DNA from 2 places in the Paenibacillus sp. BIC5C1 genome. Region 2 is predicted to be linked to the other one. Evidence: riboswitches for the same ligand, from Rfam matches in the RefSeq annotation. Region 2 holds a riboswitch; the other holds the start of a gene.
The links. A riboswitch is a leader RNA that binds a small molecule or an ion and turns the genes downstream of it on or off. The one in region 2 is predicted to bind thiamine pyrophosphate.
Positions count from the first base shown of each region.

Region 1: linked by a shared signal. The riboswitch ahead of RS891_RS19005 (thiamine phosphate synthase) and the one ahead of RS891_RS04600 (ABC transporter ATP-binding protein) in region 2 are both predicted to bind thiamine pyrophosphate.

Region 1 covers NZ_CP135922.1:4,286,373-4,292,556, reverse strand. The annotation lists gene RS891_RS19020 (hypothetical protein) at 1-63, shown strand, start outside; gene RS891_RS19015 (hypothetical protein) at 50-1,033, shown strand; gene RS891_RS19010 (ABC-F family ATP-binding cassette domain-containing protein) at 1,166-2,716, shown strand; TPP riboswitch at 2,782-2,891, shown strand; gene RS891_RS19005 (thiamine phosphate synthase) at 3,115-3,801, shown strand; gene thiO (glycine oxidase ThiO) at 3,806-5,035, shown strand; gene thiS (sulfur carrier protein ThiS) at 5,032-5,235, shown strand; gene RS891_RS18990 (thiazole synthase) at 5,239-6,006, shown strand; gene RS891_RS18985 (MoeB/ThiF family adenylyltransferase) at 6,003-6,184, shown strand, end outside.
Region 2 covers NZ_CP135922.1:989,017-995,200, reverse strand. The annotation lists gene RS891_RS04615 (ABC transporter permease subunit) at 1-102, shown strand, start outside; gene RS891_RS04610 (ATP-binding cassette domain-containing protein) at 127-903, shown strand; gene hisC (histidinol-phosphate transaminase) at 928-2,049, shown strand; TPP riboswitch at 2,158-2,260, shown strand; gene RS891_RS04600 (ABC transporter ATP-binding protein) at 2,431-3,198, shown strand; gene RS891_RS04595 (ABC transporter permease) at 3,185-4,000, shown strand; gene RS891_RS04590 (ABC transporter substrate-binding protein) at 4,049-5,116, shown strand; gene thiM (hydroxyethylthiazole kinase) at 5,356-6,168, shown strand; gene thiD (bifunctional hydroxymethylpyrimidine kinase/phosphomethylpyrimidine kinase) at 6,165-6,184, shown strand, end outside.

The DNA of each region.
Region 1 (6,184 bases), 3.3 Mb from region 2:
TCTGCGCAAGCTGCAGCTGTGTTTACCACATATGGGGGTATGGTGCTCAATGAAGATTACTGATCTTTCCATTGTGTTTGTGCTTATCTTTTTACCTATATTCTGGGTTATTTCTCACAATACAGACAATGCCCAGGAGGCTCAATATTTAAGCAATCGATATAAGATGGCACTTCAGACTGCTGTACTGGATGCAGGGGCCGTGATGCATCAAAATGAGAAGCAAAACGATGAAGCAGGGTATGATTCGACCAAATTTGTTAAAGCGGACAAAGAGCTTGCCTTAGCTACGTTTACTCAAACAATGGCGCTAAATATGGGGATTCAGGATGATCTTGCGGCTATACGGGCCATGTTTAATTACATTCCTGCAGTGGTCGTGCTGGATTATGATGGTTACTATATTTTGGCGAACGAAACAGAAGTGACCGGAAATCTTGAAGATTCATTCCGGCAAGTTTGGAGTCCCAAAAAGCCCTATACATATTCTGATTCAAATGGTAGCAGTATTAATTTTACACTCGATGGGTATATATATGCCTACGATGCAGGCTTGGGTATGTGGGTTGAAGGGTTCCAGAAAGAACTGGCCTCCAGCACACAAATCCCTCTGCTTCAGAATACCGAAACATTTGAGCAGATCAGACGAAGTCGTATCGTGACAAGTGTGCAGGAAGAATTGGCAGATGTTATTAACCGGCATAATGAGTTTGCAAGAAGGAATGGTGTTTCCTATACCTTTACCATGCCATTGATTTCTCAGGAAGATTGGTACAATTCGATTAATGACACGGGGCTTATGGCTTTTATTCAGGGAATACCTGTAGGTAACCAAAAGATAAACAATTATGCCATTGGTGGTGGCAGACTGGTGAAGAAAACAGCGATCGTTGGTGGAGTTGATCCGGTAAGTGGAATTAAATACTATTATCCTTCCACATGTAACAATGGTTACAGAGCGGAAGAGGTATTTACAAATGCCAAACAAGCGGCAGCACAAGGTTATTTTGAGTATAACTGTTCCATAAATTAAAGGCGGTTTGTTTGTAATAAAAAAGCGAGGTTGCATGAGATGTTTACATTACTTTCAGAAAAGGCGACACCTGTGCTAAAATAGGGTTTCGGAACGATAGTAATGTCCAATAGATAGGAGCAACCTCATCTTATGAGTTTATTGTCAGTAGAGAACGTGAGTCACAATTTCGGAGACCGCACGTTATTTAAAAATGTATCTTTTCGTTTACTTGCCGGAGAGCGTGTAGGTCTTGTTGGTGCAAATGGTGTGGGCAAGTCCACACTGATGAACATTCTTACCGGGAAATTGTTAAAGGACGAAGGGAAGGTCGAATGGACCCCCAAAGTTCGTTATGGATATCTGGACCAGCATACCAAGCTCACACCTGGAAAAACGATTCGTGATGTGCTTAAGGATGCGTTCCTGCCCTTGCTTGAGTTGGAAAAAGAAATGATGTCCATCACAGATCAGATGGCAGACGCCGATCCGGACAAGCTCGAATTGTTGCTGGAAGAAATGGGAGACATTCAAGAGCAATTGGAGCAAGGTGATTTTTATCTGATTGATGTGAAAGTGGAAGAGATGGCAAATGGACTGGGCTTGTCCGCCATCGGTCTGGATCGTGACGTGGCCGCGCTTAGTGGTGGTCAACGTACGAAGGTATTGCTTGCCAAGCTCTTACTGGAGAAACCAACTGCTCTTCTGTTGGATGAGCCGACGAACTATCTCGATGTGGAACACATCGAATGGCTGACGCGTTACTTGAAGGACTACCCGTATGCATTCATTCTGATTTCGCATGATACGGAATTTATGAATGAGGTCGTTAACGTTATTTATCATCTGGAATTTGCCAAATTGACGCGTTACGCAGCAAACTATAACAAATTCCTTGAAATGGCTGATATGAATAAGGCGCAGCATATTGATGCTTATGAGAAACAGCAGGAGTATATCAAGAAGCAGGAAGATTTTATTCAACGGAACAAAGCCCGTGCTTCTACTTCTGGTCGTGCCAAGAGCCGAGAGAAGCAGCTCGGTAAGATTGAACGGATCGATCGTCCAGACGAAGCGGCCAAACCCACATTCAAATTCAAGGATGCCCGGGCGAGTAGTAAAACCGTCTTTGAAGGCATTGATTTTGAAATTGGATATTCATATGCATTATTGCCCAAGATGACGATGACGATTGAGCGTGGGGAGAAAATTGCCATTGTTGGTTGTAATGGTGTAGGTAAATCCACATTGCTTAAGACTATCTTGGGAAAAATCCCACCAATCAGCGGTAAGACTTTCCTGGGTGACTATCTGGAAACAGCTTATTTCGAACAGGAAGTACGTGCAGGAAACATTACCCCGATTGAAGATGTGTGGAATGAATTTTCTCATCTGACACAGAATGAAGTCCGGGGCCATCTCGCACGTTGTGGATTGAAAAATGAGCATATCACTCGTCCGCTTAATGCGCTTAGTGGTGGTGAACAAGCCAAAGTTCGTTTATGTAAACTTCTGATGCGTGAAAGTAATTGGATTTTGTTCGATGAGCCTACAAACCATTTGGATGTTACGGCTAAAGCAGAGCTGAAACGTGCCTTGCAAGAATTCAAGGGTACCGTGCTGCTCGTATCCCATGAACCTGATTTTTATGAAGATTGGGTTACCAAAACATGGGATGTTGAAGCTTGGTCCGAGAAACAATAACGTAATAAATGGAAATTGTACGGTGACAAAAAAGGGTGTCTATGGTAACATAGGCTACAGCTTCATATGAACACTAGGGGGGCCGCACGATGCGGCTGAGATGGAAGAATGCGATTCCGGACCCTTTGTACCTGATCTGGATCATACCAGCGTAGGGAAGTGGCGCGTTTCAACTAATGACAAAGAGCGTTATCGATGACTTTTGCGATATTGCCTGCAAGATGAATCATGCATCTCTATGTATACAGCGTTGCGATTATGGATGGTTTCTATAGTTGTTATCCGTTATGTATAGAATAATTGCATGCGGCAGTCATTCAGTTGATCCATGAATTTTTAAATTCGTGGCCACTCCCCTACGGGAGTGGCTTTTTTTTTGTTTTATATCAGCTTATATCATGCAAGAGGAGGCGGACAGGACGGCAATCTTCCACGAACATGTAACAACAAAAGCTTTCGAACTGCATGTGGTTTCACCAGGTACAGGAGACATGGACTCTTTTCTGAATATTGCTAAGTATATATGGCAGTGGGTTGATTATATTCACATTCGGGAAAAAAGGCTGTCCTTTGAGCAACAGATGTATTGGGCGCAAAGTCTGAACACACAAGGTGTTCCATCTAACCAAATCATTATGAATGGCTTAGATCGGCTGGATCAACATACGTTGCTTGGTGGTGTGCATTGGGGGCAAACAGTTATTCGCAGTTACGATAAGGATGAGTTGAAGAGAGTCGAGCGGCTGCGCGTAGGCATATCGGTTCATTCTCCGGAAGAAGCAAAAGTTGCAGAAGAACGTGGAGCGGATTATCTCTTTTATGGGCATGTCTATGCTTCAAATAGCAAACCAAATTGCGAACCCAAAGGGCTTAGTGCATTGGCCGAGGTATGCTCCAATGTTTCGATTCCGATAATCGCAATTGGCGGGATTAGAGCTGATAATATTGCTGCCATTCGAACTGCTGGTGCCAGAGGGGCCGCTGTGATTTCAACGATTTGGGCGAACGATGAGCCGAAACTAGCCGCGGCATCATTACGGCAGGCAATCACAGATTCAGAGAAGTACGCCGAACCAGGGAGATGAGATCATGAGAGAGGAAGCAAGAAGTCGAAGCAGGAATCGTTCAGGCTATCATCCAGGAATCGTATCGGGAAGTAAAGTTGGAGCGGAAGTTCGAGGCAAGATTCATGCAGAAACCATTATTGTAGGCGGAGGCGTTATCGGTTGTGCCATCGCATATGAACTCGCTACCCGAGGACATGATGTTCTTCTGGTTGAGCGGGCGCGAATTGCTGGGGGAACTTCCTGTGCAGCCGCCGGGATGCTTGCTGCTGACAGTGAGGCATTCACTCATGCTGTAATGGCGAAGCTTGCACGGAAGAGTAGAGCTTTGCTTCATGAGCAGAAGGAACGAATCAGTTCGCTTAGCGGAGTGGAGATGGGACTGCAACAGCATGGTTTTATTACTCCTTTTCGTTCATACTGTGAGGTCACCAGTTACAAAAATAATCGATCGTCTACCTTATCTACAGAACATATTTGGTGGGATCGTGTCGCTGTCCAACAGGAAGCTTCATGGTTAAACAGGGATACGTATGGAGCATATTACAGACCCTCCGAGAGCGAGGTCCTTCCCGTCAATCTAACACAGGCTTATATCAGATCGGCTCAAGCTATGGGTGCGAGGGTGATGGAAGGTGTACAGGATGTCCGTTTGCATACGAATGTAAACGGTGTACAAGGAATCGAGACTTCAATAGGAACAATGACATCGAGAAATGTGATTATTGCTTCAGGGTTACAAGGTGATGAATTGATGAGACATGTTGGCCTGAAATCGCCTATTTTGCCTGTGAAAGGGGAGATTGCAGCGGTGCAGTTTTCACCCGACTATGTCGGTTACAGACCTGACAAAACGGTGTATGCAGAGGATATATATATTGTTCCTAAAGCCAATGGAGAAGTGTGGATCGGTGCAACAAGCCTGCCTGGAAGAACAGACATGAATGTTTCGGTGCAAGGTATTCAGAAGCTGCTTACAGCTGCGACAAATTGGGTGCCTGGCATGAAGGATGCGCATTTTATCCGAGCGTGGGCTGGTGTTCGTCCCTCGACTCCGGATAGATTGCCGTATGTGGGCGCTTGTGAAAGTGTTCCGGGTTTATTCGCTGCTTTTGGACATTATCGTAACGGAATATTGCTTAGTGCGATTACAGCCAGCCTCATGGCTGACTTGATTTATGGCAAAACCTCGGAAGAACTGGGGATTCAGGACCTTTGTCCAGAACGTTTGAACAGAAAGGAGATGTTGCAGTGAACATCATTGTCAACGGACAAACCATGCAAATTGAAGATAGCTTAGATCGTGTGGACAAATTGCTACATTCATTTAATTTGCAAGTAAAAACCGTCGTGGTTGAATTGAATCGTCAAATTTTAACGCGGGAATATCATGAAACGACGGCGTTAAGAGACGGAGACCGAATTGAAATTGTACATTTTGTGGGAGGCGGTTGAATTATGTTGAGGATTGGAAATTATGCGTTTGAATCTAGATTGCTGTTGGGTACGGGCAAATTTTCGGACTTGGAAGTGCAGAGCAAGGCGGTTGAGGCCTCAGGCACGGAAGTTTTAACGTTTGCAGTTCGGCGATTGAATCTGGAAGATCGTCACAAACAGCACTTTCTGGACACACTGGATTTGAAAAAGTATACCCTGCTTCCCAATACAGCGGGTGCTTCAACAGCAGAGGAAGCTGTGCGAATCGCAGAGCTTGCTCGAGCATCAGGACTTTGTGATATGATAAAAGTAGAAGTTATCGGCGATGGAATCACACTGCTTCCTGACCCGATTGAAACATATAAAGCTTGCGAGATCCTGCTTGAAAAGGGCTTTACGGTACTGCCTTATATTTCAGACGATGTTATTTTGGCCAAGCGATTACAACTACTCGGCGTACACGCTGTTATGCCTGGGGCTTCACCGATAGGGGCGGGAAGAGGGATTATTAATCCCTATAACCTGGAGATCATTATTGAACAAGCCGTTGTTCCTGTTATTGTGGATGCAGGACTTCGTGCACCTAAAGATGCTGCTCATGCGCTGGAGCTGGGAGCTGACGGTGTATTGTTGAATACGGCTGTTTCTGGATCTGGAGATCCGGTGAAGATGGCGAAGGCAATGCGGATGGGGGTTGAAGCAGGCAGACTGGCTTATGAGGCAGGCATGATTCCAGTTAAGCGCTATGCAGCAGCGAGCAGTCCCGCGGAAGGAATGGTTCATACATGACTAATCAGACACAATCTTCTGAACAGGGAGACCGCTATTCCAGACAGGAACGGTATGCACCTATTGGTAAGGAAGGTCAGCATAGATTGAATAACAGCAGAGTATTAATTGTTGGAGCGGGCGCGCTTGGTACGGGCATTGCTGAAACACTGGTACGTTCAGGAATTGGCCATATTAC
Region 2 (6,184 bases):
AGCATTCTGCTATATGCCCTGCTGGGCAAACTGTCCGATACCATCGCCAAATGGCTGGAACGGCGCTGGCTGCGCTGGAACCCGGCTCTATCCCGCAAGTAAAGCCAAAGGAGCGTGAATTAATCCATGAGCACAAGTCAGATCAGTCCTTTTCTTCAAGTAGATAGGGTTCAGAAATCGTATGATCAGCGGACGATTCTATCCGACATCAATGTCAACGTAAGACAAGGGGAATTTGTAGCCATCGTTGGACGAAGTGGTTGTGGCAAAAGTACGTTGCTGCGTCTGATCGCCGGGCTGGAATCCCCCTCTTCCGGAAGCGTCATGCTGGGCAACAGAAAACTTGGCAGTACAGCACCCGAGACACGGTTTCTGTTTCAGGAAGCCCGACTGCTGCCTTGGAAATCCGTGCTCGACAATGTACGGCTGGGAATCCCCGACAAGAACAAGGACGATGCACGCCAGTCGCTTCGCAATGTAGGACTTGGAGAGCGTGAAGGTGACTGGCCGGGGGTATTATCTGGCGGACAAAAACAACGTGTCGCCTTGGCACGGGCACTCGCAAGTCATCCGCGCTTACTGCTGCTGGATGAACCGCTGGGTGCATTGGATGCATTGACCCGAATTGAGATGCAGCAATTAATCGAACGCTTGTGGGTAGAAGAAGATCTGACTGTCATTCTGGTCACGCATGATGTCAGTGAGGCGGTTGCGCTGGCTGACAGGGTGCTGTTAATCGAGGATGGTCATATCACGATGGATACACGAATTACGCTGGAGCGTCCACGTGTTCGGGACAGCGGGTTTGCCCATTTTGAAAATCTTATTCTAAATCGCTTGTTGACTCCTCCACAAGAGACACCACAGCAGATAGCCCAGAAACAGATATCATTCTCGATCTAATTCCATTGGAAAGAAGGTATGATTATGCAATCCCTCTCAACCGTTCCCTCTCCTCCTGTTAAAGATCTGTTAAATCAAATTCCGGCTTATACACCTGCCAAATCCATGGAACAGATCCGGCGGGAATTGGGACTGGAAAGTGTAGATCGACTTGCAGCGAACGAGAACCCGTTTGGCTCTTCTCCCCTGGCAGCGGAAGCGGTCAGATCGCTGGGTTCCGATCTTTTGGCTCAATACCCCGATAGTTCCAGCCAACTGCTGCGTGACAAACTTGCGGAACGTCTGGGAGTGCGTACCTCCCAACTGGTATTTGGCAGTGGATCTTTCGAGCTCCTAACCCTTACCGCCCAAGCTTATCTTAATCCCGGCGAGGAATCACTCATTCCGGTGCCCTCCTTTAACTGGTATAAGGGCGCTACGCTGCTGGCAGGCGGGGTCATCCACGAAGTTCCGTTGGTCAACCATTCGCTGGATCTGGAGCAATTCCGGCAGCGGATCAATGCTTCTACCCGAATCATCTGGCTGTGCAATCCGAATAATCCAACCGGAACCATTTTCACGGCAGATGCCCTGCTCGGTTTACTCGAACATGTGCCCTCCCATGTCGTGGTTGTCCTGGACGAAGCGTATTATGAATTCGCGGAAAGTGAAGATTATCCTGATACGGTTAAGCTGCTGGAGCAGTATAATAATCTGATTATTTTGCGTACCTTCTCCAAAATATATGGACTGGCCGGCCTGCGAATTGGATATGGCATCGGGAATGAAAGCATCATTGAAGGCATTAACCGGGTCAAGCTGCCCATCAGTCTGACAGTCACATCCCAAGCCGCTGCTTCGGCCAGCCTGGATGATCATGAATTTGTTTCTCATTGCCTGCACTACAATCGTCAGGGACGGGAAACGTTAATGCAGTCCTTTGAGCAGTGGAAATTACCCTATATCCCTTCCGAAACAAATTTCATCATGGTGGATCTGTTGCAGGATAGTGGCCCAATTACCCAAAAATTGTTGCACAGAGGTATCTCTGTTCGCGGCGGTGCCGAATTCGGTATGCCTACCTGGCTTCGAATTACGATTGGTACACCTGAGCAGATTGTCCGTCTGATCGGTGAGCTTGATTCACTGTTACATTCAAACGATTAGAATCCTGGATTACTTTCCTGACTCACAGTACTCACACTTCTTTTAGGCCACACTCTTTACATTCCACTTGCATGTGATATATGCTGAACACACAACTGCATATCTTAAACATTGCACTAGGGGAGCCTTGCGGCTGAGACGAATCGAACGATTCGGACCCTTTGAACCTGATCTGGATCATACCAGCGGAGGGAAGTGGAGCGGCCTCTCAGTAAGCGGATTTTTTCATGTTGATGATGAAATTTAATGTGAATTGAACTTACAGACCCACTCATTTCTCCGGAAATGGGTGGGTCTTTTTCGCGTTCTGCGGGCAGATCAGAAGGTGTAATTAAAGATCCTGCGGTTTGAATTTTGAATCACAAGGGGGGACGGAACGAGATGAATAACGACATAACCATTCACAACATGAGCTACGCTTTCCCGGGAAAAAGGGATTCCCCCGTGCTCTCCAATGTGTCGATGCGTGTAGCCAAAGGCGAATTTGTCTCGCTCATCGGTTCCAGCGGCTCCGGCAAAAGTACCCTGTTCAAGCTGCTGGCAGGCTTGCTTGAGCCAACACACGGAACCATTGACATTCCTTGGGTTCAAGAAGGAAAGCGACTGGGGCAGGTGGCCTACATGCCACAAAAGGACCTCCTTTTATCCTGGAGAACCGTCATGGAGAATTGCATACTCCCCTCTGAACTTACTCCAGGTCGGCAGGATAAGGTAAGGATACGAGCGGACATTCTGGCTGGTCTCGACAGATTTGGCTTATCCGGCCACGCGAATGCTTACCCGAACGAGCTGTCAGGTGGTATGCGCCAGCGTGTCGCGCTGCTTCGCACTTTGCTGACAGGTGGCCAACTTATGCTGCTGGATGAACCATTCGGTGCACTCGATGCCCTGACCAAACGGGAGATGCATCGCTGGCTACTGGAGCTCTGGGAAGGCATGGGCAAAACCGTGTTGTTCATCACACATGACATTGAAGAAGCCCTGCTGCTCAGTGATCGGATTATCCTGTTAACTCCGGGGGGCCAAGGCCAACAGCTGCAGGATCTGACGGTACCTTTGGCACGTCCAAGACATTCGGACATGATCTACGAACCGGCTCTCGTTCAGATGAGACGACTATTGGAGGAACAATTGCATGCGATACGGTAACTTGAGAGACAGCATGAAGGATAGCATAAGAGGTTGGCTTGCCCGTTATGGTCTGTTTTTTTTGCTCATGCTCTTGCTGCTTGTCATCTGGGAGTGGGTTGTGCGTATGGGATGGGTGCCTTCCTTCATCATTCCAGCCCCGACGGCGATTGCCCGTTCGCTGTATGAGCATCGCCACCTCTTGTTGGCTACACATCTGCCTGCTACCTTGATGGAGGTTGCCGTTGGTTTTGGCTTGTCCATTGTTGCCGGAATTGTACTTGCAACTGGTATGCATATGAATCGGTCGATTGAAAAAGCGTTATATCCCTTCATCGTGATCAGTCAGACGATCCCGCTGATTGCCCTATCCCCCGTCTTCATCCTGTGGTTTGGCTACACCTTGTGGAGTAAAGTTGCGGTGGTGTTCCTGATTGCATTTTTCCCCATAGTGGTGAGCACCTACGATGGCCTGCGTCAGGGTGATCCGGAGCAGCGTGAACTGCTGCTGACGATGGGGGCCAGCAAGTGGGATATTTTTCGCAAACTCCAGATTCCACTTGCCCTTCCCTCCTTCTTTTCGGGACTGAAAATGTCTGTGGTGTATTGTGTGGTCGGTGCAACGATCGGTGAATGGCTCGGTGGAAGCAAGGGCCTTGGTTACTTCAGCCGCAGAATGTCGAGCAATATGAACACGGATGCCATGTTCGCCGCCATCGTGCTGTTATCCCTGCTTGGTATCGCCCTGTTTGTACTCATTGCATGGATGGAGAGAAGATTCGGTACATCACGGCGGCATGCAGGTAGAAGAAAAGCTGGATAACTTTCGGATTTCAAAACAGAAAACAAAAGAAACGAGGAACTTTACGTTATGAACAAAAAGCATTTCTATTCCCTGCTCCCCATTCTGCTTATGACCCTGTTGCTGATCGTCAGCGGATGCGGAAATACGGTTACCAATACACCTGCTACAGATTCAAATTTCAATGCAAACGATACAGAATCATCTGCAATAGAAACGCCATCGGCATCCAAAGACAAGCTGTCCATCATGCTCGATTGGTACCCGAATGCAGTGCATTCCTTCATCTATGCTGCTCAGGAAAAAGGTTACTTCGCGGATCAAGGTCTGGATGTCGATATCCAGATGCCTGCCGATACCAATGACTCACTCAAACTTGTTGCCGCCGGGAAAATCGATCTGGCACTAAGCTACCAGCCGCAAATCTTGCTCGCTCGTGGGGAGAACATTCCTGTACGTTCGATTGCAGCCGTCGTTCGTCATCCGCTTGTGCATCTGTTGACCGAAGCAGACGGTAAAGTGAAGTCACCAAAAGATCTCGAAGGGCAGACGGTTGGCTATTCCTCAATCCCTCTGTATGAAGCGATGGTGCGTACCATGATCAGCCAGGATGGCGGTAATCCCGACAAGATGAATCTGGTGGATGTGGGATTTGACCTGATCCCTTCCCTGGCTTCCGGACAGGCAGATGCCATTATGGGTGGTTTTATTAACCATGAACAATTGATTCTGGAAAAGGAAGGCCATGCCATGAAATCGATCAATCCTGTCGATTACGGTGTACCTGATTATTATGAACTGGTCCTCACTGCAAGTGATGCGGGCATTGAAGCGAAAAAGGATCAGCTTACCCGCTTCATTAAAGCGATACAAGAAGGACAGAAATATGTGACAGAGTACCCTGAGAACGCGCTGAACATTCTGCTCGCACATGAGAACGAAACGTCTCCTCTTGACCCGGAGATCGAAACCAAAAGTCTGAATATTTTACTGCCCTTGATGAATGAAGAAAGTCAGCCGTTTGGCAGTCAGGACGCCTCGTCCTGGGAAAATGTTCGGGCATGGTTGGTTCAAAGTGAACTGATTCCGGATACCGTGAAGGCTGAGGATGCTTTTATTAATCTACAGGGCGAGTAAGAAAGGTGTCGCTCACAAGAGTAGTTTCGGGATTACATTGGGACGAATGGAATCTTTAACGAGGATGAGGGCCTTCTATTAGGCTTTTCTATACGGACTTTGCAGCTATCCGGGAATAACGTTTAACACCCGACATTAATTGGAAACCGGCAACGTTGCAGAGTTAGCAACTGATATAAGGGCAACTCTGCCCTGCCTGCTTTTGTTCTCAAATTGCTTATTTATAAGGAGGAACTTATATGTCTTATCTGGAACGTGTTCGTACGCAAAATCCGCTTGTTCATAACATTACGAATATTGTCGTTGCGCCGTTTACGGCCAACGGTTTGCTCGCACTAGGTGCATCTCCGTTTATGGCCTATGCACATGAAGAAGTCGCTGATGTTGCCAAGATGTCGGGAGCAGTTGTACTGAACATTGGTACACTGGACGAAAAGGTGGTCGAGGCGATCCGTTTGGCTGGTCAATCAGCTAATTCAAATAACGTACCTGTTGTGCTCGATCCGGTGGGAGCTGGCGCAACCGCCTATCGTACGGAAACCGTTCAGATGCTCGTCCGTGAGCTTCGCCTCACGGTGCTGCGGGGCAATGTGGCGGAAGTTGCCAATGTCATCGGTGAGCGTTGGAGTATCAAAGGTGTGGATGCCGGTCAAGGCGAGGGCGATCGAATTGGAATAGCAGAACGGGCAGCACAAAAACTCGGCTGTGTGGTCGTCATTACCGGACGCGAGGATGTCATTACAGATGGACAAACGACATTCCTGACGAGTAATGGACATGCCCTGCTTACCCAAGTGACTGGTGCAGGCTGCTTGCTCAGCTCGGTAATTGGTGCTTTTGCAGCCATAGCGAAACCGGGAGACGACTTGCTCGGCAGTGTTGTGGAGGCACTCGCTTTCTATGGTGTTGCAGCAGAGATTGCGGCGGAACATACCGCTGAGCTGGGACCGGGCAGCTTCCAGATCGAATTGCTGAATCAACTGGCTCAAGTGACACCTGACATTCTCGCAGAGCGGGCACAGATTCGCCAGATTGATGGGGGTGCGCAATGAGTATTGCGCAGGCTTT